3 regions of the Streptomyces sp. NPDC042259 genome follow, and region 3 is predicted to be linked to each of the others. Evidence: predicted binding sites of a transcription regulator. Region 3 holds the regulator's gene; each other region holds the start of a gene.

Region 1 (9,654 bases), on a different contig from region 3:
GCCGACCGGGCCTTCCTGCTCGCGCCGTTGGCCACGACAGTGATGAGCCGGTCATGAATCTGCCCCAGGATCCTGGGAACCTGGGCGGGCTTGGCACCCACCAAGGTGCCCATGTGATCGACGATCGCCGACATGGCCGCTTCGAATTTAATTCCCTCGATACGTCGGTAGCGCTTCCGCAGCAGGGACGAAAGGAAAGGGGCGATCACCGCCGCGAGCGCCGCCGCGAAAAAGAGGGCAAACTTTGCGGAACCGGCGGACTCATTGGCCAGTGCCGTAATTCCGATCGTCAATCCGGGAGAAACAACCGGCATCACATAAAAGGCGAAATCCTGCGATTTCTTTTTCAGAGACATGGCACCTGCTTTCGACGGACCGAAACGCACCGTGACAGCAGCGATTATCCCGGCGTTCACCCTGACGTCGACCCACTTGAACCACACGTTCCCCACCCACCCCGAGCGCATCGGAGCAGTTTGCGGGGCGCTCATGACCAGGGCGCCGTCACCGCGACTCAATACGCCCCTCGACAGATGTATCCGCTCTCTTTGTCCGGGCGGCCAGCAAGGGCAGGAATCGGCAATATAGCCGCAGCCGCCCCGCCGCCGGACGGTATTCGGCGGACTCCCCACCGAAAGCGTGTGGAACAACGCCGCAAACCCGCATATCGCGGACTCGGCGACGGCATCGCCTTCCACTGGGCGAGACGGCCCCCGCCCGCGGGAATACCGTGGCCGGAATACGCGCTGGCACCGGACATGCCGACCGCCAGCCCGAACCGCATGCCCGTCGCCGTCCACGTCCTCGGTTTGTCAGTATTCGCCCTCGGAACGTCAGAATTCATGCTGTCGGGGCTGCTGCAGCCCCTCGCCCGTGACATGGGCGTTTCCATACCCAAGGCCGGGCTGCTCGTGTCCGCCTTCGCGATCGGCATGGTGGTCGGCGCGCCCCTGCTCGCCGCCGCGACGCTGCGGCTGCCGCGCCGCACCACCCTCGTCGCCCTGCTCGCCGTCTTCGGGCTCGGGCAGGTGGCGGGGGCGCTCGCTCCCTCGTACGGGGTGCTGTTCGCCTCCCGGGTGGTGAGCGCGCTGGCGTGCGCCGGGTTCTGGGCGGTCGGCGCGGCGGTGGCCGTGTCACTGGTGCCGGTGACGGCACGGGCGCGGGCCATGGCGGTGATGGTCGGCGGACTGTCCATCGCCAACATCGCGGGCGTGCCCGCCGGAGCGTTCCTCGGACAGCACGCGGGCTGGCGGGCGGCCTTCTGGGCGGTGGCCGCCCTGTCGGCGGTGGGCCTGGTCGGCGTGCTCGCGCTCGTCCCCGGCACCAAGCCGCCGACCGGCGCGGACGCCCCCCGGCTCCGCACCGAGCTGGGCATCTACCGCGACCGGCAGGTCTGGCTCGCGCTCGTGACCACCGCGCTGAACGGCGGCGCCGTCTTCTGCCTGTTCTCCTACCTCGCCCCGCTGCTCACCGAGACCGCCGGGATCGACGAGGGCTGGGTGCCGACCGTGCTGGGGCTGTTCGGCGTGGGGGCGCTGATCGGCACGGCCATCGGCGGCCGGATCGCGGACGCCCATCTGTTCGGCACGATGTACGGCGGCATCGCCGCCTCGGCGGCCGTGCTCACCGTGCTGGCGCTGACCGCGCACACCCCGGCCGCCGCCGTGGGCATGGCACTGCTGCTGGGCGTCACGGCCTTCGCGACGGCACCGGCGCTGAACGCCCGGATGTTCAACGTCGCGAACGCCGCGCCGACGCTGGCGGGCGCCACGACGACGGCCGCGTTCAACATCGGCAACACGGTCGGCCCCTGGCTCGGCGGACTCGTCATCGGCGCCGGCTGGGGCTATCCGGCGGTCGCCTGGACGAGCGCGGGCCTGGCGGCCCTGGCCGTGGGCACCACGGCCGTCGCCTCCCGGCTGCACCGCGCGACGAGCGGCTCCCGCGTGGTGCTGACGTCCGCCCAGCAGCCCTCCGGCAGCGAGCCGTCCGTGCCGCCTGCGGCGGCGAGCGCCCTGCGGGCGCGTCCTCAAGCGCCGGACGGGCTCGATTTGCGCTGACCTCAGCCAAAACAAGCCCGTCCGGCGCTTGAGGACACGGCACGGCAGCCCGTCCGGCGATCGAGGACACCGCCGCGCACCACCAGGGGGCGCTACAGACGCGGCCGCGGGCCAGGCTTACCGCGCGCCGGGGCGGTCGTACTTCGGCTTGCGCAGGCCCGCCGTCGTCAGCAGCCGTACCAGCTCCTTGGTGCCCACCTCCACCGCGCCCAGCCGCACGGCGTCACCGTAGGACGACGACGGCACGTCGTAGTGGTCCCGGTCGAAGGCCCGCGCCGGAGCGCCGAGCCGGGCCGCGAACGCGTGCAGCTCCTGGTAGCTGACATCGCTGACCAGGTGCGACCACATCCGGCCGTGTCCGGGCCAGGTGGGCGGGTCGATGTAGAGCGTCATCGCAGCGCCGTCGCCAGGGAGCCCACCGGTGCCACCAGCACCGCCTGTTTCGCGCACGCCCAGTGCGGGTCGGCGCCCAGTTCGGGCTCGACCTCCAGCGCGTGCGGGTCGCCCTCGCCCACGCACAGCGGGCACAGCGGCCAGCGCCCGTGGCGCTCCAGCAGGGCGTCCTGGACGTCCTGGGCGATGAGACCGGACAGGAACGCGGCGCCTTCCGGCCACTGCTCGACCCACCACCGCCGGTGGGTGACCGCGTCCTCGACCAGCGAGACGATTCCGGCCTCCGCCACGTCCCCCGCCGCCAGATCTGCGAGGACGAGCGCGCGTGCGATGTGCAGTGCCTGTTCGAGCTCCATACGGTCCATTGTCGGGGACCGCGAGGGTTGACGGTTCACCGGACCGAAAATACCTTTCAAAAGGTGAGCAGCAAACTGAAGGAAACTTTCGACGCCGCGTCATCGCCCGCCAATCCGGCACCTCCCGCACCCGCCGCCCTCGCCGCCAAGGTCCGCACCCTCGCCCCCTCGATGACCCGTTCGATGCAGCGCGTCGCCGAGGCCGTAGCGGGCGACCCGGCCGGTTCCGCCGCGCTCACCGTCACCGGCCTCGCGGAGCGCACGGGCACCAGCGAGGCCACCGTCGTGCGCACCGCCCGCATCCTCGGCTACCCCGGATACCGCGATCTGCGGATCGCCCTCGCCACGCTGGCCGCGCAGCAGGCGGCGGGCGCCGCACCCGCCGTCACCGCCGACATCGCCGTGGACGATCCCCTGCCGAGCGTCGTCGCCAAGCTCGCCCAGGAGGAGGCGCAGTGCCTGGCGGACACGGCCGCCGCCCTCGACACCGCCCAGCTGGAGTCCGCCGTCGCCGCGCTGGCCACGGCCCGGCGCATCGATGTGTACGGCATCGGCGCCTCCCATCTCGTCGGCCAGGACCTCGTCCAGAAGCTGCTGCGCATCGGGCTGATCGCCCACGCGCCCGGCGATCCGCACCTGGCCGTCACCAACGCCGTCCAACTGCGCGCCGGGGACGTGGCGATCGCCATCAGTCATTCGGGGCGGACCACCGACGTCATCGAGCCGCTGCGGGTCGCCTTCGAGCACGGTGCGACGACGCTCGCCATCACCGGCCGCGCCGACGGTGAACTCGTCCAGTACGCGGACCACGTCCTGACCACGTCCTCCGCCCGGGAGAGCGAGCTGCGCCCGGCCGCCATGTCCAGCCGCACCAGCCAACTGCTCGTCGTGGACTGCCTCTTCATCGGTGTCGCGCAGCGCACCTACGACAAGGCCGCCCCCGCGCTGTCCGCCTCCTACGAGGCGCTCGCCCACCGGCACACCCCGCGGAGCCGGCGCTGATCCGCCCCGGCCCGGAAGGAGCCGCCCGCCCATGACCTCCCACGCCGCGTACGCCGCGCTCCGCGCCCAGCTGGCGACCCTCACCACCGAGGAGTTCCGCCCGGAACTCGCGGACATAGACCGGCTGCCCACCCCGGACCTCGCCCGGCTCATGAACGACGAGGACGCCACCGTGTCCGCCGCCGTCGCCGCCCGGCTCCCGGAGATCGCCGCCGCCATCGACGCGACCGCCGCCCGGATGGCGGCCGGGGGCCGCCTGGTCTACGCCGGCGCGGGCACCGCCGGCCGGCTCGGGGTGCTCGACGCCAGCGAGTGCCCGCCGACGTTCAACACCGACCCCGGCGAGGTCGTCGGGCTGATCGCGGGCGGCCCGCCGGCCCTGGTCCGGGCCGTCGAAGGGGCCGAGGACAGCGCGGAGCTGGCCGCCGCGGACCTGGCCGAGCTCGCCGTGGGGGCGGCCGACACCGTCGTGGGCGTCTCGGCCTCCGGCCGCACGCCGTACGCGATCGGGGCCGTCGCGTACGCACGGCGGGCCGGGGCGCTCACCGTGGGCCTGTCCTGCAACGCGGGTTCGGCGCTCGGTGCCGCCGCCGAGCACGCCATCGAGGTCGTCGTCGGACCGGAACTGCTCACCGGCTCGACCCGGTTGAAGGCCGGCACCGCCCAGAAGCTGGTGCTCAACATGTTCTCGACCATCACGATGATCCGGCTCGGCAAGACGTACGGGAATCTGATGGTCGACGTCCGTGCCTCGAACGACAAGCTGCGGGCCCGCTCCCGGCACATCGTCGCGCTGGCCACGGGGGCGTCCGACGCGGAGATCGAGACGGCGCTCGGCGAGACCGGCGGCGAGGTGAAGAACGCGATCCTCGTGCTCCTCGGCCGTGTCGACGGTGCCACGGCCGAGCGTCTGCTGGCGGAGTCCAAGGGCCATTTGCGCGCCGCGCTCGACGCGACGCGGGGCTGAGGCCGCCCGCCCGCCGAAAACGCCCGAGGGCGGCACCCCCGCGATGGGGGTGCCGCCCTCGGCACGTACTGCTGGAACAGCTGATCCTCGAAAGGGTCAGAAGTCCATGTCACCGCCCGGCATGCCGCCCGGGGCGCCGCCCGCGGCGGCCTTCTCCGGCTTGTCGGCGATGACGGCCTCGGTGGTGAGGAACAGCGCGGCGATGGACGCGGCGTTCTGCAGCGCGGAACGCGTGACCTTCGCCGGGTCGATGATGCCCTCGGCGATCATGTCCACGTACTCACCGGTCGCGGCGTTCAGACCGTGGCCGACGGGCAGGTTGCGGACCTTCTCGACGATGACGCCACCCTCGAGACCACCGTTGACGGCGATCTGCTTGAGCGGGGCCTCCAGGGCGAGCTTCACGGCCTTGGCGCCGGTCGCCTCGTCACCCTCGAGCTCGAGCTTCTCGAAGACCGCGGAGGCCTGGAGCAGGGCCACGCCACCACCGGCGACGATGCCCTCCTCGACGGCCGCCTTCGCGTTGCGAACGGCGTCCTCGATGCGGTGCTTGCGCTCCTTGAGCTCGACCTCGGTCGCGGCACCGGCCTTGATGACGGCCACGCCGCCGGCCAGCTTCGCGAGGCGCTCCTGGAGCTTCTCGCGGTCGTAGTCCGAGTCGCTGTTCTCGATCTCGGCGCGGATCTGGTTGACGCGGCCCTGGACCTGGTCGCTGTCACCGGCACCGTCGACGATGGTCGTCTCGTCCTTGGTGATGACGACCTTGCGGGCGCGGCCGAGCAGGTCGAGACCGGCGTTCTCCAGCTTGAGGCCGACCTCCTCGGAGATGACCGTGCCGCCGGTGAGGATGGCGATGTCGCCGAGCATGGCCTTGCGGCGGTCACCGAAGCCCGGGGCCTTGACGGCGACGGACTTGAAGGTGCCACGGATCTTGTTGACGACCAGGGTCGACAGGGCCTCGCCCTCGACGTCCTCGGCGATGATCAGCAGCGGCTTGCCGGACTGCATGACCTTCTCGAGGAGCGGCAGCAGGTCCTTGACCGAGCCGATCTTCGAGTTGACGATCAGGATGTACGGGTCGTCGAGCGACGCCTCCATACGCTCCATGTCGGTGGCGAAGTACGCCGAGATGTAGCCCTTGTCGAAGCGCATGCCCTCGGTGAGCTCGAGCTCGAGCCCGAAGGTCTGCGACTCCTCGACGGTGATGACGCCTTCCTTGCCGACCTTGTCCATCGCCTCGGCGATGAGCTCGCCGATCTGGGTGTCGGCGGCGGAGATGGAGGCGGTGGAAGCGATCTGCTCCTTGGTCTCCACGTCCTTGGCCTGCTCGAGCAGGGCGGCGGAGACGGCCTCGACGGCCTTCTCGATGCCACGCTTGAGCGCCATCGGGTTGGCACCGGCGGCCACGTTGCGCAGACCCTCACGGACCAGCGCCTGGGCGAGGACGGTCGCGGTCGTCGTGCCGTCACCGGCGACGTCGTCCGTCTTCTTCGCGACCTCCTTGACCAGCTCGGCACCGATCTTCTCGTACGGGTCCTCGAGCTCGATCTCCTTGGCGATGGAAACACCATCGTTGGTGATCGTGGGGGCGCCCCACTTCTTCTCGAGGACGACGTTGCGGCCCTTGGGGCCGAGGGTGACCTTGACGGCGTCGGCGAGCTGGTTCATCCCGCGCTCGAGACCGCGCCGTGCCTCCTCGTCGAACGCGATGATCTTGGCCATGTGAAGTGGTCCTCCCAGGACGATGGGGGTACCTCCCTGGCTCGTCAGAGCCAGAGGGCGGATTGCTCCCGGACCGCGCTGGCGCCCGCGACGGACGGCCTGCACACCTGGCGGTTCCTTGCCCCGCCTGGCCTGCGGACCTCACCGACGGTCCAAAACTGTCACTCTCACCCGGAGAGTGCTAAGCCAATGATTAGCACTCGCCCCCTCCGAGTGCAAGCGCCTGGAGCCAAGAGCTACCCACACGAGGGGGCTCACACACGGGGCCCGGCCACGCTCGTGGGGCAGGGGTGTCCGGGCAGCACGAAGGGCCCGTACCTCCCCCTGGAGGCACGGGCCCTTCGGCGAGCCGATTGAGCCTAGGTGGTCGATGCGCCGAGATCAGCCGACCGCCAGCTTGACCATGTCCGCCTGCGGACCCTTCTGACCCTGCGAGATCTCGAACTCGACTCGCTGCCCCTCCTCGAGGGTGCGGTAGCCGTCCATCTGAATCGCGCTGTAGTGGACGAAAACATCCGCACCACCGTCGACCGCGATGAAGCCGTACCCCTTCTCCGCGTTGAACCACTTGACGGTGCCCTGAGCCATGCCTAACTCCCCTATTACTGGCCCTTGCGCAGGACCGCACTTCGCGGACCCGGGTCAGACCTCACCCCCCGGCAGTCCCCTGATCTTCGACATGGGGAACCCCGGAAGATGTGCGCCGGAACGCGTCGACCGCGGCTGAATGTATCTGCACGGATGCCGTCTGCAACAGGTCACTCGGACGAGAATTCCGGGCGCGGCCGATTGGCGATAACCGGTGAATACCGGGGATTCCCGGGCAAGTCGGGCCGGACATAACGCAACCAACCCGACAATTCGTGCACCTACTCGGCACACAACTTGACGGGTTCTCATATGCGTTCGGCACTGACGCCGGAGGGGGAACGCCTCAACTGTATCGCGCTTCAACAGACGGAATCGCCCCGTCCGTTTCCGGCCGGGGCGATTCACGGGACTTCCGCAGGAAACCTGCGAAAGGTCAGCCGCCGGCGACCGCCGGAATGATCGAGACGCCGGCACCGTCCGGCGTCACCGCATTCAGGCCGCCCTCGAAACGCACGTCGTCGTCATTGACGTACACATTCACGAAACGGCGCAGCTTGCCGCTGTCGTCCAGGACGCGGGCGGCGATGCCCGGGTGGTTCTTCTCCAGATCGGCGATCACCTCGGCGAGGGTGCCGCCCTCGGCGGAGACCTCGGCCTGTCCGCCGGTGTAGGTGCGCAGGATGGTGGGGATGCGAACGTTGATGCTCATGCGGATTCGCCTTCCGGCTAGAGATGACGTGCGGGGCCGGCCCCGGCCGTCGAGGGGGCCAGGGGCAGAGGGGGGCAGGGCGCGGGGCTCAGCTGCCGGCGAGGCCCGCCGCGCGGAACGCGTCGAGGCTCGGCCGGATGGTCGCGGAGGGCCCGGTGGTCGGGGCGACGGCGTCCAGGGTCTTCAGCCCGTCACCGGTGTTCAGCACGACCGTCGTCAGGGACGGGTCCAGCACTCCGGCCTCGATCAGCTTCCGGGTGACGCCGACCGTCACCCCGCCCGCCGTCTCCGCGAAGATGCCCTCGGTGCGGGCCAGCAGCTTGATCGCGTCGACGATCTGGGCGTCGGTGACGTCCTCCACCGCGCCGCCGGTCCGCCGTGCGATGTCGAGCACGTACGGCCCGTCGGCCGGGTTTCCGATGGCGAGGGACTTCGCGATCGTGTCGGGCTTCACCGGGCGCACGACGTCGTGGCCGTCCTTGAAGGCGCGCGAGACCGGCGAGCAGCCCTCGGCCTGGGCGCCGAAGATCTTGTACGGCCGGTCCTCGACCAGACCGAGCGCGATCAGCTCCTTGAGCCCCTTGTCGATCTTCGTGAGCTGTGAGCCGGACGCGATGGGCACGACGATCTGGTCCGGCAGCCGCCAGCCGAGCTGCTCGCAGATCTCGTAGGCGAGGGTCTTGGAGCCCTCCCCGTAGTACGGGCGGAGGTTGACGTTGACGAAGCCCCAGCCCTCGCCGAGCGGGTCGCCGATCAGTTCGGAGCAGAAGCGGTTGACGTCGTCGTAGGTGCCCTCGATGCCGACGAGGTCACCGCCGTAGACGGCGGCCATGACGACCTTGCCCGCCTCCAGGTCGTGCGGGATGAACACGCAGGACTTCAGGCCCGCGCGGGCGGCCGCGGCGCCGACCGCGCCCGCCAGGTTGCCGGTGGAGGAGCAGGAGAGGGTGGTGAAGCCGAAGGCCCGGGCGGCCTCGACGGCGATGGCGACGACGCGGTCCTTGAAGGAGTGCGTGGGGTTGCCGGAGTCGTCCTTGACGTAGAGACCGCCGGTGACGCCCAGTTCGCGGGCGAGGTTTTCGGCCTTGACCAGCTTGGTGAAGCCGGGGTTGAGGCTGGGCTTGTCCGCCACGTCGGCGGGGACGGGCAGCAGCGGGGCGTAGCGCCAGATGTTCTCCGGGCCGGCCTCGATCCGGCGGCGCAGCGCCTCGGGGTCACCGGTGGGCAGGTCGTAGGCGACTTCGAGCGGTCCGAAGCAGACGGCGCAGGCGAAGACCGGTCCGAGGTCGAAGCGCTCCTGGCACTCGCGGCACGAGAGGCCGACGGCGGGTCCGAGAGCGACGGGGGTGGCGACAGTGTGCACAGCCATGAGGCGAGGCCCTTTCTCCTCATCTTCCCCGTGGCGAACGTCGCCACGGGACGGAATTGGCACCTTCCCCACCGGGAGCCTCGCGGAGTACGCGGGACCGGCGGGAGGGTTGCCGGGGCTTCAACGGGCCGTATCCCTCTGCCCCTCTGGATGAGCGGTATGGCACTGGGCGCGGCCCAGGCGTTTGTGCGCACGACGACCCCGACATACGAAGGCCGTCCGCGTTGTTCAAGACTGTAACGGAAGGCACGGACGCCCGAACCAGTCGTCCGTACCGCGAGATGGGTCACATCCCGGCCACATCCCGAAGCCCCGCTAAGGAGTCGTACAGGTGCTGGAAGAGGTGGAGCGCTGGCTGGCCCGGCGTTCCTGGTCCGCCGCAGACCGTCCGCTCGACCGGATTCTCGCCGCCAAGCGCGGCGCCGGCACCACGGTCAGCGTCGTCCTGCCGGCGCTGAACGAGGAGGCGACGGTCGGTGCGATCG
Region 2 (9,654 bases), on a different contig from region 3:
CGAACTCGCCGCCGCGCGGGACCGCTCCGCGGTGCCCGGCCCGCCGGGCTCCGGGGGGTTCGAGTCCGGGACCGAGTTCGGCACCGGGCTGCTGCGTACGTCGGTCCACACCCTGCCGACGGGCGGGACGCGCTGGCGAAGGTCGCCGGGGCCGCTCGCGCCCACACCGTTCCGGCCCGTCGACGACACGGTCCGCGCGGCGCTGGCCGAGGCCGGGGACGCCGACGGCGCCCGGCTGGTACCGGGGGACGCCGAGGGCCCCGCCCGGGTCTACGACGTGCGCGGCGCGATCTCCGCCGCGCACCTGCTCCTGCACCAGGGCCCCGGCGCCGAACTGCGCGGGCCCCTGCGCGACCTGGGCCGTCTGCTGCGCGCCGTCCACGACCTGGAGCCCCCCGCGGACCTGCCGGCCCGGCCGGCGCGCGGGCTGACGCGGCTGGGCGACTGGCTGGCGGGCCGGGCGGCCAGCCCGCGCGCCGCCTGTGTCCAAGGACAGTTGCGCCGCACCCTGGGCGAGGAGCGGTGGAGCCGGGTGACCGCCTGGTACCGGGCGACCGTCGCCGACCCCGCGACGGTGCTCGCGCACGGCGCGGCCGGCCTCGGGTCCTTCGTCGTCGACTCCGGCTCCGGACGCTCCGAGCTGCTCGTCGGCGAGGACGTGTGCGCGGCGCCCTGGTACTTCGACCTCGGCTGGGTCGTCGGCGAGCTGGTCGAACTGCAGTGGCAGCTGGGCGGCGACAAGGAATCGTGGCAGGCCCTCACCAGCGCGCTGTTCGAGGGATACGGCCGCGAGCTGGGGCAGGAGTGGACGCGGATGGCAGTGCTGCGCATCCTGCTCCACGTCCATGACATCGCCGCCTACGTCGACGACTTCGACCGCGGCTTCGACCACTACTGCGACTTCCTGAGGTTTCTCGTCGACCTCTCGCAGAACGAGGATTCCCAGGATGATGCACAAGGTCAGTAGGGCCACCCTCGACAACGGTCTGCGGGTCGTCGTCGAGCGGCAGCCGGGAGCGTCGCGCACGGCGGTGTGTGTCCACTACGGCGTCGGTTACCGGTCGGAGCGGCCCGACCGGGAAGGGTTCGCCCACCTCTTCGAGCACTTGATGTTCCGGGGCAGCGCGAGCCTTCCCGAGGGCAGCTTCTACGACCACATCCACCCGCTGGGCGGCCAGGCCAACGGCACGACCCACCAGGACTACACCGACTACCACCAGGTGGTGCCGGCCGCTGCCCTGGAACAGGCGCTGTTCAGCGAGGCCGACCGGATGCGGGCCCCCCGGTTCACCGAGCGGTCGCTGGCCGGTCAGCTGGACGGCATCGAGGTGGAGATCCACGAGGCCGTGGAGTCCCGGCCGTTCGGCGGGTTCCCCTGGCCCCTGCTGCCCGGTGTGGTCTTCGAGAACTTCGCCAACGCCCATGACGGGTACGGCCGTCTGGAACAGCTCCGCACGGCGACGGTCGCCGAGTGCGAGGAGTTCTTCGAGGCCCATTACGCCCCGGGCAACGCGGTGCTGACCGTGGTCGGCGATCACGACCCCGAGGAGCTGCTGGCCCTGGCCGAGCGGTACTTCGGCGGCATACCCCCGCGCCCGACCGCGCCGGCACCCGATCTGCGCGAGCCGCACCCGACCGAGGACCGGTGGGCGACCTGCACGGAACCCGCGGTGTCCGTGGCGGCCGTGGCCGTCGGCTACCGGCTGCCCGACCCCCGCGCGGACCTGGCGGGCTATCTGGCGCATGCCGTACTGGCCGAGATGATCAGCCAGCAGGGACTGGAGGGCGTCCAGGCGGCGTCGGCCGGCTGCGGCGTCTTCGGCCCGCTGGACGCCAGGGACCCCGACCTCCTGGTCCTCACCGCTCTGGTGCCCCCGGCGGACTCGCCGCGGCAGGCGGTGGAGGCGATGACCGGCCGGTGGCTCTCCTGGGCCGAGGACCCCCGGCTGGAGCGGGCCCAGGCCCAGGCCGTCCGCCGCATGATCACCGAACACCACCGGCAGCACGTCGACGTCTACGCCCGCAGCCGCGCCCTGGGTCGCCTCGAACTCCTCTTCGGCCGGGCCGAGCTGCTCGACGAACTCCCCACCCGGCTCGGCGACATCGGCCCCGGCGACGTCGCCGCCGCCGCTCGCGGTCTGCACGCGGCGGCCAAGGGCGTGCTGGTGATGACCCCCGGCGCGGCCAGGACCCGGCCCGCCCCGGCCCGCGGTACGGCCCCCGCGCCCGTCGCGGCGCGGACCTCCGGCACGCCCCGCCCGGCGGCCGTCCCGGCACCGGCCCGGCCGGTCCCGCCCCTGGGCGCGCAACCCGCGCCGTACTACGGCCCGCGCCGCGAGGTCACGCTCGTCAGCGGTACGCGCGTCGTGGCGGTCAGGGACGCCCGCGTGCCGTTGGTCGAGCTGCGGCTGCGGCTGCCGCTGGGCGCGCCGGGGTGGCGGCGCCCGGAGGACGCCGAGGCGCTGGCCCATGTGCTGGCCGGACGCACCGGGGCGGCGGGCCGGGCGGAGGAGCGGGGCGGCTCGTTCCATCTGTCCACCGACGGCCAGTGGCTCGACGTCACCGGTTTCACCCCACCGGACGGGGTCACGCACTGGCTGGGCCTCCTCGCCGAACTCGCGGCACCGGTGGACGCCGTCGTGCCGCTGCGCACACCGTCGCGCCGCCGTGACCCCGGGGCGGTGACCGATACCGCGTTGCGCGGGCACTGGCTCGCCCGCTTTGCCCCGGCGCGCGAACGGGCCGGGGAGCGCCTCGGCCTCGAGGCGGTGCACCACGACATCCTGCGCCGCGGCGGGGGCTGGCTGGTGGCCGTCGGCGACATCGATCCCGACCGGTTCGCCGCCGACGCGGAACGCGCCCTGTCCGGCTGGAAGACCGGCGCCCCCGGGGAAACGGACCGGTACGGGGAGACGGCGGCGTCGCCGGCCGCCGGCACGCTGGCGCTGCATCACGACGCCATGGCGGACGTGCACCTGACGCTGAGCGCACCGGAGCCGGCGGGGGACACCGCCTCGGCGGCCCGGTACCTGGCCACCGCTGTGGCCGGTGCCCACTATCAGTCCCGGCTGGCTTCCCACAGTCTGCACGCGGGCCTGGACCATACGGTGTTCTCCGCGCGCGACATCTGCCTCGGCTTCTCCCGGGCCTACGTCAGGGCGACATTGCCCGAGCGGCACGCGGCCCGCGGCGTGGCGGGCATCGCGGAGGTACTGGGCGCACTGCGGACCGTTCCCGTCACCGCGGCCGAACTCGAACCGATCCGCACCTTCTGCGCCGCCCAGCTGCTGGGGGTCTTCGACTCCCCGGCGGCCAAGGCCGACCTGCTGCGCGACACGGTCTCGGCGGGCAGGCGGCCCGACTGGGCGGAACGGCTGCCGGAACTTCTGCGGCGGGCGACCCCGGCAGAGGTCACCGCGGGGTGCGCCGACCTCTTCGCCGTGGACCGGATGACCCTGGTCGTGCTGGGCAGGCCGGGGCCGGCTGCCGAGGCGGCCGACCGGTGGACCGCGCTGCTGGCGGGCGACGGCATGCCGTCGGCTTCCCTCCCACGCCCGTACGCCGGCCGTCCCCCGGTGTGACCTTTCGCCCCCTCGCCTGTGCACTCGCCCCGTGCACTCGCCCCGTGCCCGCCCGGACCTTCGAGCCGGGCGGGCACGTCCTTTCGCGCCCGCCGCGGTGGCGGGACGGATCCGCGTTCCGCGGGCCCGCGGCCTTCCGCCGGGGCGGTGATCCGCATATACTTTCCAACATGGAAAACAGTTTCTCCGACCCCAGTACGCCCGATGCCGCCCGCGCCCTCGCCGCCCTGGACACCGCGGCCGGGTCCCGTGCCCAGGTGGCCGACCGGATCGCCAGCCCCTGGTGGTACCACGGAGGGCTGGGCCTCGCGTTCGCCCTGATGTTCGTCTCGATGAGCCTGCGGGTGGCCAACTGGGCCGTCGGGCCCTTCGTGCTCGCGGTGCTCGGACTCGGCTGGGCGCTCAGGCGCTCGACCGGCGTTTCCATGGACCGCTATCTGGGCACCCCCGCCGCCAGTCGGCTGACCATGGCCTACGTCGTGGCGCTGCTCGCACTGGCCGCCACCGGCATGGGTCTGGAGTGGGGCGCGGACCTGCGGGGGGCCATCGCCGGCGCCGGCGTCCTGATCGGCGTCCTCACCACGGTCATGGGCTTCCGCATCGACGCGGCCGCACGACGAGACCTCCGGGCGGGGCGGTGACCGAGCCGCGCTTCGACGAAGTGATCCACGCCCCCAACCGGCTCCAGATCTGCGCCATGCTCGCCCCCGTCGAGACCATGGCCTTCGGCACCCTCCGCGATGCCCTCGACGTCAGCGACTCGGTGCTCAGCAAGCACGTCAAGGTTTTGCAGGCGGCCGGATACCTGGAGGTCACGAAGGCCCGGGGGGCCTCCTACCCCCGCACCTGGATCGCCCTGACCGGGGACGGCCGCCAGGCCTACGCCGGGCACATCGCCGAACTCCGCCGCATCGTCGAACTGGGGACCCCCGCCCAGAGGGATCCGGCACCGCCCGGTGAGTGACCCGGAGGATTACCCCTCGCGTCGCGCGGGCAGATCCACCCCGGCGACCGCCCGGGCGCCGGTGCGACGCCCTGCGCGAGGGGTCGCCCAAGGGTTCGGCCGAGGCGCGCGGCGCACCTCGAATTGGCACTCCGCTTGACCGAGTGCTAACCGCGTCATAGTCTCGGCTCCGTTGGCACTCTCCACCGGGGAGTGCCAGACACGGCGACGGGCAGCTCCGGCACCCGCGACGACGGATCCGACCTGGTCGCCACCTCAGACAGTTAACCCCGTGAGATCTCCGAAGGGGGAGGTCGGATCGTGACGACCGCCAGCTCCAAGGTTGCCATCAAGCCGCTCGAGGACCGCATTGTGGTCCAGCCGCTCGACGCCGAGCAGACCACGGCCTCTGGCCTGGTCATCCCGGACACCGCGAAGGAGAAGCCCCAGGAGGGCGTCGTCCTGGCCGTGGGCCCGGGCCGCTTCGAGGACGGCAACCGTCTTCCGCTCGACGTTACCGTCGGCGACGTCGTGCTCTACAGCAAGTACGGCGGCACCGAGGTGAAGTACAACGGGGACGAGTACCTCGTCCTCTCGGCTCGCGACGTTCTCGCGATCGTCGAGAAGTAGCCGGGGTCCGGGGGCAGGTCCCCGGAAAGTACCGAACCCCAGTTTGCATTGATCTACGCCCCGGCCACCCGAGTCTGAACAACCGGGCGACCGGGGCGTAGTTCGTTCGAGAGGACACAACAGCTCCCATGGCGAAGATCCTGAAGTTCGACGAGGACGCCCGTCGCGCCCTCGAGCGCGGCGTCAACAAGCTTGCCGACACCGTGAAGGTGACGATCGGTCCCAAGGGCCGCAACGTCGTCATCGACAAGAAGTTCGGTGCCCCCACCATCACCAACGACGGCGTCACCATCGCGCGCGAGGTCGAGCTCGACGACCCGTACGAGAACCTGGGCGCCCAGCTCGTGAAGGAGGTGGCGACCAAGACCAACGACATCGCGGGTGACGGCACCACCACCGCCACCGTGCTGGCCCAGGCGCTGGTCCGCGAGGGTCTGCGCAACGTCGCCGCCGGCGCCTCCCCGGCCTCGCTGAAGAAGGGCATCGACGCCGCGGTCAAGGCCGTGTCCGATGAGCTTCTCGCGACCGCCCGTCCGATCGAGGACAAGACCGACATCGCCGCCGTGGCCGCGCTCTCCGCGCAGGACAAGCAGGTCGGCGAGCTCATCGCCGAGGCGATGGACAAGGTCGGCAAGGACGGTGTCATCACCGTCGAGGAGTCCAACACCTTCGGCCTGGAGCTGGACTTCACCGAGGGCATGGCCTTCGACAAGGGCTACCTCTCGCCGTACATGGTCACCGACCAGGAGCGTATGGAGGCCGTCCTCGACGACCCGTACATCCTGATCCACCAGGGCAAGATCTCCTCGATCCAGGACCTGCTCCCGCTGCTCGAGAAGATCATCCAGGGTGGCTCCTCCAAGCCCCTGCTGATCATCGCCGAGGACGTCGAGGGCGAGGCCCTGTCGACCCTGGTCGTCAACAAGATCCGCGGCACGTTCAACGCCGTGGCCGTCAAGGCCCCCGGCTTCGGCGACCGCCGCAAGGCGATGCTCGGCGACATGGCCACCCTCACCGGTGCCACCGTCATCGCCGAGGAGGTCGGCCTCAAGCTCGACCAGGCCGGTCTGGACGTGCTGGGCACCGCCCGCCGCGTGACGATCACCAAGGACGACACCACCATCGTCGACGGTGGCGGCAACTCCGAGGACGTCGTCGGCCGCGTCAACCAGATCAAGGCCGAGATCGAGTCCACGGACTCCGACTGGGACCGCGAGAAGCTCCAGGAGCGCCTCGCCAAGCTCGCCGGTGGCGTCTGCGTCATCCGCGTGGGTGCGGCCACCGAGGTCGAGCTCAAGGAGAAGAAGCACCGTCTGGAGGACGCCATCTCCGCGACCCGCGCCGCGGTCGAGGAGGGCATCGTCTCCGGTGGTGGCTCCGCGCTCGTCCACGCCGTCAAGGTCCTCGAGGGCAACCTCGACAAGACCGGCGACGAGGCCACCGGTGTCGCCGTGGTCCGCCGCGCCGCCGTCGAGCCGCTGCGCTGGATCGCCGAGAACGCCGGCCTCGAGGGCTACGTCATCACCGCGAAGGTGGCGGAGCTCGACAAGGGCCAGGGCTTCAACGCCGCGACCGGCGAGTACGGCGACCTGGTGAAGGCCGGCGTCATCGACCCGGTCAAGGTCACCCGCTCCGCCCTGGAGAACGCCGCGTCCATCGCGTCGCTGCTGCTCACGACCGAGACCCTGGTCGTCGAGAAGCCGGCCGACGAGGAGCCCGAGGCCGGCCACGGCCACGGTCACTCCCACTAGTCGCCCATCCGTCGGCTCCGCGGCCGCGGGGTCGCTGCGGGCTGGTTTCGGCTGAGGTCAGCCAAAACCAAGCCCGTCCGGCGATTGAGGACACCACCGAGCAGCGGTGGAGCGGGCGATACGGCCCGCACCTCATACGAACGGCCGAGGCCGGCACCCCAAGGGGTGCCGGCCTCGGCCGTTCCCGTGCCCATCCGGCCGAAGGCCTACCGGCGGCCCGTCCCCGACGACGCCCGGCCCAGCGCCCCGCGCGGGGCCAGCTTCGCCAGACCGCTGAACGCCTTGTAGCGGGGGTCGGGCACGGACACCGTCTTGCCGCGCGCCAGGTCCTTCAGCGCCGAGGTCACGAGCTTGTCCGCGTCCAGCCACAGCCAGTTCGGGATGTTCTCGGCGGGCATGCCCGCCCGCTCATGGAACTCCGTGCGGACGAAGCCGGGGCACAGCGCCATCAGCCGCAGCCCGCTGCCCTCCAGGTCCTTCGCCGCGCCCTGGGTGAACTGCACGACCCACGCCTTGCTCGCCCCGTACGTGCCGCGCGGCACGAACGCGGCCACCGACGCGACGTTGACCACGCCGCCGCGCCTGCGCTCGCGCATGCCGGGGACGGCCGCCGACGTCAGCCGCAGCACCGCCTCGCAGTGCACCTTGAGCATCCGCAGCTCGTCGGCCATGGTGACCTCGAGGAAGACGCCCTTGTTCCCGAACCCGGCGTTGTTGACCAGCAGATCCACCGGCTGTGTACGGTCCGAGAGCCGGTTCTCGACCGCCCCGATGCCCTCGTCCTCCGCCAGGTCCGCGCGGAGCACCTCCGCTTCCACGCCGTGCCGGTCGTGGAGTTCGGTCGCCTGTTCGTTGAGCCGCTTCTCGTCGCGCGCCACGAGCACCAGGTTGTGCCCGTCGGCCGCCAGCCGCCGAGCGAAGGCCGCGCCGATGCCCGCCGTCGCTCCCGTGATCAGTGCAGTCGTCATACGGGAACGTTAGTGCTCGGCGCCGTCCCCCGGGGGGCCTCCGGGGCTCCGACTGACCCTTCCGGCTGATTACGCTGCCGCGCCGCGGCGGAGCGGGCGGCCTCCAGGGCCTCCGGGTGCAGGGCGTCTCCGGCCGCCAACACCCGGGGCAGCAGGGACCGTTCGGTGGTGAGGGCGCGGAAGAGGAAGGAGATGCTCACCTCGTGGCCGGGCCGGTGCACGAGTGTCACCGCATCACCCACACGGACCTCGCCGGGCTCCACGACCCGCAGATACGCCCCGGGCGCCGCCGCCCGGGTGAACCGCTTCATCCAGCCCGACTCGCCCAGCCAGTCGGCGAACGTCCGGCAGGGGATGCGCGGCGCGCTGACCTCCAGCACCAGATCCGCGCCGATCCGCCAACGCTCGCCGATCAGCGCGCCATTGACGTCGACCCCCCTGGTGGTGAGGTTCTCGCCGAAGGAGCCGTCGGGCAGCACGCGGCCCAACTCCCGCTCCCAGTCGTCCAGGTCCTCGCGGGCGAAGGCGTACACCGCCTGGTGGTCCCCGCCGTGATGGCGCCGGTTGACCACCTCGTCACCGGCGAGTCCGCTGCCCGCCGTGCCCTTCGGGCCGGGCGGAGCCACGGCGACCGGTCCGGCGACGGGGCGCTTGTCGATGCCGGTGGCCAGACCGGCCGCGAAACCGGGGGCGTCCCCGGGGGCCGGCGCGGTCCGCGCGCCGCCGACGTTCACAGAGATCACATGCATGAAAGGAAAGGGTAGGCACGACCCCTCAAAGGGGCGAACGCATATTTTCGGCCGCCCCCAAGAAGGCCTTATGCTCGACGCATGATCGAGGCTCGTCATCTGAGGGTGCTGCGCGCGGTGGCCGCCACCGGTTCGTTCTCGGCCGCGGCGCGTGAGCTGGGCTGCACCCAGCCCGCCGTCAGCCAGCAGATGAAGGCCCTGGAGCAGTCGACGGGCACCCCGCTGCTGATCCGCACGGGCCGTGAGATGCGGCTGACCCAGGCGGGCGAGGCCCTCGTCCGGCACGCCTCCGGGATCCTGGCCGGGCTGACCGCGGCCGAGGAGGAGATCGCGGCGATCGCCGGGCTGCGCGCCGGGCGGGTGCGGCTGGTCTCCTTCCCCAGCGGCAGTTCGACGCTGGTGCCGGGCGCGCTGGCGGCGATGCGGGCCGCCCATCCGGGCACCCGGGTCTCCCTCGTCGAGGCCGAACCGCCGCGCTCGGTGGAGATGCTGCGCGACGGCGACTGCGAGATCGCGCTGGCCTTCCGCTACCCCGAGGTGCGCGGTGCCGACCCCGCGGCGAGCGCGGAGTGGGACGACCTGGTCGTACGGCCGCTGCTGACGGACCGGCTCATCGGTGTGATCCCGGAGGGGCACCGGCTCGCCGGGGCCGACCGCGTCGGGATCGGGGAACTGGCCGAGGAGCCGTGGATCGCGGGCTGCCCGCGGTGCCGGCGGCACCTGGTGGAGGTGTGCGAGAGCGCGGGCTTCACCCCGCGCATCGACTTCGCGACCGATGACTATCCGGCCGTGTTCGGGCTGGTGGGGGCGGGGCTCGGGGTCGCGGTGATGCCGGAACTGGCCCTGGAGTCGGTACGCCCCAAGGGCGCCCGGATCGTCCCGGTGGAGCCCGTCGTGCAGCGTGAGATCGTCGCCCTCACCCTGCCGGACCTGGCCCGGGTTCCGGCCGTCGGGGCGATGCTCGAACAACTGGCGGCCGCCGCCCGCCGGTGACGGGGGCCGGTAAGACGTTTCCTCAGCGGTCACGCCGAG
Region 3 (9,654 bases):
TGCGGGAGAGCATCGGCGCCCTGCGCGCCGACCAGCTCGCCACCCTCATCTACACCTCCGGCACCACCGGCCGCCCCAAGGGCGTACGGCTGCCGCACGACTGCTGGTCGTACATGGCCCGGGCGATCCAGGCCACCGAGCTGGTGCTCCCCGACGACGTGCAGTATCTGTGGCTGCCGCTCGCACACGTCTTCGGCAAGGTGCTGACCGCAGGGCAGATCAGCGTCGGCCACGTCACCGCCGTCGACGGCCGGGTCGACAAGATCATCGAGAATCTGCCGATCGTCCGGCCCACGTACATGGCCGCCGTGCCGCGCGTCTTCGAGAAGGTCTACAACGGCGTCGCGGCCAAGGCCCGCGCCGGCGGCGGCGCCAAGTACAAGATCTTCCAGTGGGCCGCGGAGGTCGCCCGCGAATACGCCAAGGTCTCGCAGGACAACTTCCGCCGCACCGGCAGCCGGACCGCCCCCTTCGGGCTCACCGCCAAGCACAAGGTCGCCGACGCGCTCGTCTACGCCAAGATCCGCGAGGCGTTCGGCGGCCGGATGCGCGCCTGTGTCTCCGGCGCGTCCGCCCTCGCCCCCGATATCGGTTACTTCTTCTCCGGCGCCGGCATCCACATCCTGGAGGGCTACGGCCTCACCGAGACCAGTGCCGCCAGCTTCGTCAACCCCGGTGAGGCGTACCGCACCGGCACGGTCGGCAAGCCGCTGCCCGGCACGGAGGTCCGCATCGCCGACGACGGCGAGATCCTGCTGCGCGGGCCCGGCGTCATGGAGGGCTACCACGGCCAGCCCGAGAAGACGGCGGAGGTGCTGGAGTCCGACGGCTGGTTCCACACCGGCGACATCGGCGAGCTGTCCCCGGACGGCTTCCTGCGGATCACCGACCGGAAGAAGGACCTGATCAAGACCTCGGGTGGCAAATACGTCGCGCCGGCCGAGGTGGAAGGCCAGTTCAAGGCCGTGTGTCCGTTCGTCTCCAACATCCTGGTGTACGGGGCGGACCGTAACTTCTGCACCGCCCTCATCGCGCTCGACGAGCCGACGCTGATGTCCTGGGCCGCGGAACACGGCCTGGAGGGCAAGTCGTACGCCGAGGTGGTCGCCACCAAGGAGACCGAGGAGCTGATCGAGGGCTATGTGCGGCGGCTGAACGAGGGCCTCCAGCGCTGGCAGACGATCAAGAAGTTCCGGCTGCTGCCGCGCGATCTGGACGTCGAGCACGGCGAGCTGACCCCGAGCCTCAAGCTCAAGCGCCCGGTGGTGGAGCGGGAGTACAAGGCCCTGATCGAGGAGATGTACGAGGGGTCCAGGGAGGGCTGAGGCACGGGCCCGCCCCGCCGCCGTCCGGCCCGGGCGGGCCCACCGGCGGCATGCCGGACAATGGACGCATGCCTTCCGTACTGCCTGATGGTGAGCCCATGCCCGAGGACGGGGCCCTGCCCCGGCCTGCCCTGGAGGGCGCGGGGCAGCGGCCGCTCGGGTTCTATCTGCACGTGCCGTACTGCGCGACACGCTGCGGTTACTGCGACTTCAACACCTACACCGCCAGTGAGCTGCGCGGCTCCGGCGGCGCGCTGGCCTCCCGGGACAACTACGCCGACACCCTCACGCAGGAGATCCGGCTCGCGCGGAAGGTACTGGGCGACGACCCCCGCCCCGTGGAGACCGTCTTCGTCGGCGGCGGCACACCGACCCTGCTGCCCGCCGCCGACCTGGTACGGATGCTGGCCGCGATCCGCGACGAGTTCGGCTTCGCCGAGGGCGCGGAGATCACCACCGAGGCCAACCCCGAATCCGTCGACCCCCGCTACCTCGCGGAACTGCGCGAGGGCGGCTTCAACCGGATCTCGTTCGGCATGCAGAGCGCGCGGCAGCACGTGCTGAAGATCCTGGACCGCAACCACACCCCGGGCCGCCCGGAGGCCTGCGTCGCCGAGGCCCGGGCGGCCGGCTTCGAGCACGTCAACCTGGACCTGATCTACGGCACGCCGGGGGAGTCCGACGACGACTGGCGGGCCTCGCTGTCCGCCGCGATCGGCGCGGGCCCCGACCACGTCTCGGCCTACGCCCTGATCGTCGAGGAGGGCACCCAGCTCGCCCGGCGCATCCGCCGCGGCGAGGTCCCGATGACCGACGACGACGTCCACGCCGACCGCTACCTCATCGCCGAGGAGATGCTCACCGCCGCCGGCTTCGGCTGGTACGAGGTCTCGAACTGGGCCACCACCGACGCGGGCCGCTGCCGCCACAACGAGCTGTACTGGCGCGGCGCCGACTGGTGGGGCGCCGGCCCCGGGGCCCACTCCCATGTGGGGGGCGTGCGGTGGTGGAACGTCAAGCACCCCGGCGCATACGCGCAGGCACTGGCCGAGGGGCGCTCCCCGGGAGCGGGCCGCGAGGTCCTGCCGGACGAGGACCGGCGGGTGGAGCGGATCCTGCTGGAGCTGCGGATGCTGGAGGGGTGCCCGCTGTCCCTGCTGAAGCCGGCCGGAGCGGCGGCGGCCGCGCGTGCCCTGTCGGACGGCCTGCTGGACCCCGGCCCGTACGAGCGGGGCCGCGCGGTCCTGACCCTGCGGGGGCGGCTGCTCGCCGATGCCGTGGTGCGGGATCTGGTGGACTAAAGGCCCCGGGGCTCCGCCCCGGGCCCCGGTCCTCAAGCGCCGGACGGGCTGAGTATTCTCAGGGCGCTGTCACGAAGTCGATCAGCTCCTCCACCCGCCCCAGCAGCTGCGGCTCCAGGTCCTTGTACGAGCGGACCGATCCCAGGATCCGCTGCCAGGCGGCGCCCGTGTTCTCCGGCCAGCCCAGTGCCCGGCACACGCCCGTCTTCCAGTCCTCGCCGCGCGGGACGCGCGGCCATGCCGGGATGCCCACCGAGGACGGCTTCACCGCCTCCCACACGTCGATGTACGGGTGGCCGACGACCAGCACGTCCTCGCCCGTGACCCGCGCCGCGATCCGTGACTCCTTGGAGCCCGGCACGAGGTGGTCGACCAGGACCCCCAGACGGGCGTCCGGGGCGGGGGCGAAGGAGCGGACGATGGCGGGGAGGTCGTCGATGCCCTCCAGGTACTCCACGACCACGCCCTCGATGCGCAGGTCGTCACCCCACACCCGCTCCACGAGTTCCGCGTCGTGCCGTCCCTCGACGTAGATGCGCCCCGCCCGGGCCACCCGTGCCCGGGCCCCGGGCACGGCCACCGAGCCGGAGGCGGTCCGCCGGGGCGTGCCGGGGCCATGGCCGCTGGGGCCGGGGCCGGGTCCGCCGGGGCGCACGAGGGTGACGACCCGGCCGTCCAGCAGAAAGCCGCGCGGATCCATGGGGAAGACCCGGTGTTTGCCGAAGCGGTCCTCCAGGGTGACCGTCGGGCCCTGCGCCGTCTTCTCGCAGCGGATCACCGCCCCGCAGAAGCCCGTGCCGGCCTCCTCGACCACCAGGCCGGGGTCGGCCGGGACCTCGGGAGCGGGGGCGGTCTTCTTCCAGGGAGGGGTCAGGTCGGGGCCGTACTGTCTGCTGCGCATGAAGCCGTTCCGGTCGGGGGTCCGGGGGTGCCCGGAGGCGCGCGGCCCGTGCCGCGCACCAGCCCGACGATAGGAAAAAGCGCGCGACAGGGGCTACGACACGCCGAAACGCAGCGCGAGCGCGTCACGTTGCGCCCGGACGAATCCGGCATCCACCACCGCGCCGTGGCCCGGGACGTAGAGCGCGTCCGCGCCACCGAGCGCCAGCAACGCGTCCAGTGCCGCGGGCCACTGCTCGGGCAGCGCGTCCGTGCCCGCCTGCGGTTCGCCGGACTCCTCGACCAGGTCCCCGCAGAACACGACCTCGGGAGCGCCGCCGGCGTCCGTCACCAGCACCGCCAGATCGTGCGCCGTATGCCCGGGCCCCACGTCGGCGAGCAGCACCCGGCGGCCGCCGCCCAGGTCCAGGGTCAGCTCGCCGGAGACCAGATGGTGCGGGCGCACCAGCAGATCGGCCGCCTCCTCGGCGGCGTCGGGGTCCACCCCCTGCCGCACCGCGCTCGTGCGCACCTCCTCCCCGTCGCACAGCGCCACGTCGATGCCCATCGCCCCGTACACCTGCGCGCCCGCGAAGGCGGCGGTGCCCAGTACGTGATCGAAGTGCGCGTGCGTGAGAGCGATATGCGTCACGCGGCGGCCGAAGAGTTCCTCGACCTCCCGGCGGATCTCCGCGCCCTCCCGCAGGGACGAGCCGGTGTCCACGAGCAGCAGCCCGTCAGGCCCCGCGACGGCCCCGATCGTGCAGTCCCAGACCGGCATCCTGCGGCGCGCGATGCCCGGCGCCAGCGGCTCCCAGCGCTCCCGCGCGCCCCGTTCCCCAAGATTTTCCATACCGAGACGCTAGCCGGAGCACGGTACGGTTTGCCCGCCGGTGAGGCGCGCGCCGGGACGGCCCTTGCCCTGGCCGTAGTACCCGGCCGTACACTGGCGGGAGGGATTTGGCACTCGTGACCTTCGAGTGCCAGGGACGACCCCGTGAGACGGCTGGACAGGGAGGTGCGCGCGGTGCTGAGCGAACGAAGGCTCGAGGTGTTGCGCGCCATCGTCCAGGACTACGTGGGCACCGAGGAGCCGGTCGGCTCCAAGGCCCTCACCGAGCGGCACCGGCTGGGCGTCTCCCCGGCCACCGTGCGCAACGACATGGCCGCGCTGGAGGACGAGGGCTTCATCGCCCAGCCCCACACGAGCGCGGGCCGCATTCCGACCGACAAGGGCTACCGCCTGTTCGTCGACAAGCTGGCCGGCGTCAAGCCGCTGTCCTCGCCCGAGCGGCGCGCGATCCAGAACTTCCTGGACGGCGCCGTCGACCTGGACGACGTCGTGGCGCGCACGGTCCGGCTGCTGGCGCAGCTGACCCGGCAGGTCGCGGTGGTGCAGTACCCGTCGCTGACCCGGTCGACGGTGCGGCATGTGGAATTGCTCTCACTCGCCCCGGCCCGGGTGATGCTCGTGCTGATCACGGACACCGGCCGGGTCGAGCAGCGCATGGTCGACTGCCCGGCACCGTTCGGCGAGACCTCGCTCGCGGACCTGCGGGCCCGGCTCAACAGCCGTGTCGTGGGGCGGCGGTTCGCCGACGTGCCGCAGCTGGTGCAGGATCTTCCGGAGTCCTTCGAGCAGGACGACCGAGGAACCGTTTCCACGGTGCTCGCTACCCTGCTGGAGACCCTGGTCGAGGAGACCGAGGAACGGCTGATGATCGGCGGCACCGCCAATCTCACTCGTTTCGGGCATGACTTCCCGCTGACGATCCGGCCCGTGCTGGAGGCGTTGGAGGAGCAGGTCGTGCTGCTCAAGCTCCTGGGCGAGGCCAAGGACTCGGGCATGACCGTCCGTATCGGTCATGAGAACGCTCACGAGGGGCTGACCTCCACCTCGGTCGTGGCCGTCGGCTACGGTTCGGGCGACGAGGCAGTCGCCAAACTCGGCGTGGTCGGACCGACCCGCATGGACTACCCCGGAACGATGGGAGCGGTACGCGCAGTGGCACGTTACGTCGGACAGATCCTGGCGGAGTCGTAAGTGGCCACGGACTACTACGCGGTCCTGGGCGTACGGCGTGATGCCTCGCAGGACGAGATCAAGAAGGCCTTCCGTCGGCTCGCCCGCGAGCTGCACCCGGATGTGAACCCGGACCCGAAGACCCAGGAGCGGTTCAAGGAGATCAACGCCGCTTACGAGGTGCTCTCCGACCCGCAGAAGAAGCAGGTCTACGACCTCGGCGGCGACCCGCTGTCCTCCTCGGGCGGCGGCGGTGGCGCGGGTGGCTTCGGCGCGGGCTTCGGCAATTTCTCCGACATCATGGACGCCTTCTTCGGGCAGACCTCGCAGCGCGGCCCCCGGTCGCGCACGCGGCGCGGCCAGGACGCCATGATCCGGCTCGAAGTCACCCTCGACGAGGCCGCCTTCGGTACGACCAAGGAGATCCAGGTCGACACGGCCGTCGTCTGCACCACGTGCAGCGGCGAGGGCGCGGCCCCCGGCACGTCCGCCCAGACCTGTGACATGTGCCGTGGTCGCGGCGAGGTCTCGCAGGTCACCCGGTCCTTCCTCGGCCAGGTCATGACCTCCCGGCCGTGCCCGCAGTGCCAGGGCTTCGGCACCGTGGTGCCGACCCCGTGCCCGGAGTGCGCCGGCGACGGCCGCGTCCGTTCGCGGCGGACCCTGACGGTGAAGATCCCGGCCGGTGTCGACAACGGCACCCGCATCCAGCTCGCGGGCGAGGGCGAGGTCGGCCCCGGCGGCGGCCCGGCCGGCGATCTGTACGTGGAGATCCACGAGGTCCCGCACAGCAGGTTCCAGCGGCGTGGCGACGATCTGCACTGCACGGTCACCATCCCGATGACGGCCGCGGCGCTGGGCACGAAGGTGCCGCTGGAGACGCTGGACGGCATCGAGGAGATCGACATCCGGCCCGGTACCCAGTCCGGCCAGTCGATCCCGCTGCACCAGCGCGGTGTCACCCACCTGCGCGGCGGCGGCCGCGGTGACCTCGTCGTGCACGTCGAGGTGACCACCCCCTCCAAGCTCGACCCGCAGCAGGAGGACCTGCTGCGACAGCTCGCGAAGCTGCGCGGCGAGGAGCGTCCGATGGGCGAGTTCAAGCCGGGGCAGCAGGGGCTGTTCTCGCGCTTGAAGGATGCGTTCAACGGGCGGTAGGCGCTGGCCGGGGGTTCGGGGGTTGTCCCCCGGGTGGTGCGGTAAGCCGGGGCAGCAGGGGCTGTTCTCGCGCTTGAAGAACGCGTTCAACGGGCGGTAGGCGCCTGGCTGGGCTTGACCGACGCGGGCTCGCGCTGCGCGCCCAACGCGGTCGGGCTCGCACTGCGTGCAGTCGTCAGGACGTCGGGCCGGGGCATTCGCCCCGGCCCGACGCGCGTTTGCGGGGCCCGGCGTCAACGCCCGTGCCGCGTAAGCCGGTACGCGGCGTGGCCGGGCGCGGCCGATGGGCCCCACCCGTACGGGTGGAGTCGGGGGGCGCCCCCGGCCCGGGGCCCGGCCGGGTTCGATTCGGCGCCGTGCGCGGGGCGTGACACGATGTGGTCATGGCTTTTGACTCCAGGGGGGCCGCGGCGCTGACGGGCCTGTTCCGGTATCCGGTCGTGCAGGCCCCCATGGCGGGCGGCGCCTCGTGCCCCGCGCTCGCCGCAGCGGTCTCCGAGGCCGGTGGCCTCGGCTTTCTCGCCGCCGGGTACAAGACGCCGACGGCGATGCGCGAGGAGATCGCGGACACGCGGGCCAGGACCGGCCGCCCCTTCGGTGTGAACCTCTTCCTGCCACAGCCGCCCGTGACCGACCAGGCCGCCGTGGACGCCTACGGGCAACGGCTCACCGACGAGAGCGCCCGGTACGAGGCACCGCTCGGTGAGCCCGGCCAGAGCCGTGACGACGCCTACGAGGCCAAGCTCGCGGTCCTCCTGGAAGATCCCGTCGCGGTGGTCTCCTTCCACTTCGGCTGCCCGGACCCCGAGGTCCTGGCGGCCCTCGCCGGGGTCGGCACGCGCACCGCGGTGACGGCCACCTCGGCCGCCGAGGCGCGGGCCGCGCAGCGGGCGGGCGCCGACGCGGTCTGCGTCCAGGGCGTCGAGGCCGGCGGCCACCAGGGCACCCACCACGACGACGGGGCGGACGGGGCGGGCACCGGACTGCTCGCGCTCCTCGCGGAGGTCCGCGACGCGGTGACCGTCCCACTGATCGCGGCGGGCGGCCTCATGCGCGGCGACCAGATCGCCGCCGTCCTCGCGGCGGGCGCGACGGCGGCCCAGCTGGGCACGGCGTTCCTGGTCTGCCCCGAGTCGGGCGCACATGACCTGCACAAACAGGCCATGACCGATCCCATGTTCACCCGCACCACACTGACCCGGGCCTTCTCCGGCCGCCCCGCGCGCGGTCTGGTGAACCGTTTCATCCGTGAGCACGGCCCGTACGCCCCGGCCGCGTACCCGCAGGTGCACCATCTGACGTCCGGCCTCCGCAAGGCCGCCGCGCGGGCGGGCGACCCGCAGGCCATGGCCCTGTGGGCGGGGCAGGGCCACCGTCTGGCGCGGGACCTTCCGGCGGGACGGCTGGTGGAGGTCCTGGCCGCCGAACTGGGCGCGGCACGGGCGTCGTTGACGCGAGGCAGTGAACTGCGAGGGAGCGAGACATGACAGCACCGGTCTTCCTGGTCGAGGAGGACTCCCTGACGGGCGTCTTCCCCGGCACGGTCTTCCCCCTCGACGGCCCGGAAGGGCGGCACGCGGTCTCGGTCCGCCGTCTGCGGGCGGGCGAGGAGATCGTTCTGACCGACGGCGCGGGCACGGGCGCCTTCGGCACCGTGGCCGCCGTCGAGGGCAAGGACCACCTCGACGTCGCGGTCACCTCGGTCCGCTCCGAACCCCTGCCCCAGCCGCACATCACGGTCGTGCAGGCACTGCCCAAGGGCGACCGGGGCGAGTTGGCGGTCGAGACCATGACCGAGACCGGTGTCGACGGGATCGTCCCGTGGTCGGCGTCGCGTTGCGTCACCCAGTGGAAGGGCGAACGCGGGCTGAAGGCACTGGGCAAGTGGCGTGCGACGGCCCGCGAGGCCGGAAAGCAGTCCCGCCGTCTGCGCTTCCCGCCGGTGTCCGACCTTTTGACGACGAAGCAGGTATCGACCCTGCTCGCGGACGCCGCGTTCGCGGCCGTCCTCCACGAGGAGGGCAGCAGTGCCCCCCTGGCCACGGCCCCGCTCCCGCAGACGGGCAACATCGTCCTGGTCGTCGGCCCGGAGGGCGGCGTCTCCCCGGAGGAGCTGGCCGCCTTCGCCGAAGCGGGGGCCAAGCCCTACCGCCTGGGCCCGAGCGTCCTGCGCACGTCGACGGCGGGCACGGCGGCCACGGCACTGCTGCTGGGGCGGACGGGGCGCTGGTCCTGAAGCCGGTCCGTACCGACGGCAAGCATGCCCCCGGTGCCGCGTACCCGTGGTCGCCGCCGTGGCGAGGCCAATCGTCGTGGTGAGGCCGGTCGTCGTGGCGAGGCCGGTCGTCCTCACGCGTCGAGCAGCCGCCACGCGGTGAGCGCGAGCCGGACCCGCAGCAGCCCGGCGGGTTCGGTGAGTTCGATGCCCAGGGTCTTCGCGATCTGCTCGATGCGGCGGGCGACGCTGCTGTGGTGCAGATGGAGGACGTCGGCGGCCCGGCGCAGGGAGCCGGTGACGCAGTAGGCGTCCAGCGTCTCCATGTCGTCCGCGTTGCCGGAGATCCGGGCGATGGCGGCCACGTCGGGGTTGTCGCGCGCGGCCTCCTCGGGTATCTCGGCCAGCAGCGCCAGCGCGCCCAGGCCGGCGTAGCGGACGACCGGTTCGCGCGGGCTGGTGAAGCGGAGGGCGGTGCGGGCCTGCCGCCAGGAGAGGGCGGGGTTCTCTGCCGCACCGATGCCCGCGCGGACGCCCGCCGGAATCCGGGCCGTGTCGATGGCGGCGGCCAGGATGACGCCCACGTCGCCGAGCGGTGCCGCCTTCACCGGGCGGCCCGGGCACACCAGGCCGCCGATCGCGTCGAGCGGAAGCCGGGACCGTACGGCGACGACGCGGACCGGCAGGCCGGCGGCGAATCCGAGGAGCCGCAGCGCCCGGGCCCGGGCCGCCTCGTCGCTGTCGGCGCTGATC

Evidence for each region. Region 3 encodes HrcA, which represses chaperone genes, less so after heat shock. Its sites were predicted from a motif close to TTNGCACTCNGNNNNNCNGAGTGCNAA; they were not measured.
Region 1: the regulator HrcA is predicted to act here: its motif matches at 6,694-6,720, upstream of groL (chaperonin GroEL).
Region 2: the regulator HrcA is predicted to act here: its motif matches at 4,669-4,695, upstream of groES (co-chaperone GroES).

Annotation. Positions count from the first base shown of each region.
Region 1 covers NZ_JBVJDW010000004.1:147,551-157,204, reverse strand. Annotated here, with positions in the region: gene ACZ6MA_RS12960 (hypothetical protein) at 1-443, opposite strand, end outside; gene ACZ6MA_RS12955 (Cmx/CmrA family chloramphenicol efflux MFS transporter) at 783-2,060, shown strand; gene ACZ6MA_RS12950 (DUF4031 domain-containing protein) at 2,178-2,453, opposite strand; gene ACZ6MA_RS12945 (hypothetical protein) at 2,450-2,818, opposite strand; gene ACZ6MA_RS12940 (MurR/RpiR family transcriptional regulator) at 2,873-3,811, shown strand; gene murQ (N-acetylmuramic acid 6-phosphate etherase) at 3,843-4,778, shown strand; gene groL (chaperonin GroEL) at 4,875-6,500, opposite strand; gene ACZ6MA_RS12925 (cold-shock protein) at 6,882-7,088, opposite strand; gene ACZ6MA_RS12920 (MoaD/ThiS family protein) at 7,525-7,800, opposite strand; gene thrC (threonine synthase) at 7,889-9,169, opposite strand; SAM riboswitch class I at 9,186-9,326, opposite strand; gene ACZ6MA_RS12910 (glucosyl-3-phosphoglycerate synthase) at 9,501-9,654, shown strand, end outside.
Region 2 covers NZ_JBVJDW010000009.1:4,570-14,223, forward strand. Annotated here, with positions in the region: gene ACZ6MA_RS22985 (flavoprotein) at 1-967, shown strand, start outside; gene ACZ6MA_RS22990 (M16 family metallopeptidase) at 948-3,581, shown strand; gene ACZ6MA_RS22995 (hypothetical protein) at 3,752-4,222, shown strand; gene ACZ6MA_RS23000 (transcriptional regulator) at 4,219-4,545, shown strand; gene groES (co-chaperone GroES) at 4,846-5,154, shown strand; gene groL (chaperonin GroEL) at 5,283-6,905, shown strand; gene ACZ6MA_RS23015 (SDR family NAD(P)-dependent oxidoreductase) at 7,112-7,873, opposite strand; gene ACZ6MA_RS23020 (MOSC domain-containing protein) at 7,870-8,622, opposite strand; gene ACZ6MA_RS23025 (LysR family transcriptional regulator) at 8,704-9,615, shown strand.
Region 3 covers NZ_JBVJDW010000001.1:701,379-711,032, reverse strand. Annotated here, with positions in the region: gene ACZ6MA_RS03280 (AMP-dependent synthetase/ligase) at 1-1,325, shown strand, start outside; gene hemW (radical SAM family heme chaperone HemW) at 1,394-2,626, shown strand; gene ACZ6MA_RS03270 (DUF3097 domain-containing protein) at 2,685-3,527, opposite strand; gene ACZ6MA_RS03265 (MBL fold metallo-hydrolase) at 3,621-4,358, opposite strand; gene hrcA (heat-inducible transcriptional repressor HrcA) at 4,533-5,549, shown strand; gene dnaJ (molecular chaperone DnaJ) at 5,550-6,686, shown strand; gene ACZ6MA_RS03250 (nitronate monooxygenase) at 7,070-8,173, shown strand; gene ACZ6MA_RS03245 (16S rRNA (uracil(1498)-N(3))-methyltransferase) at 8,170-8,922, shown strand; gene ACZ6MA_RS03240 (helix-turn-helix domain-containing protein) at 9,036-9,654, opposite strand, start outside.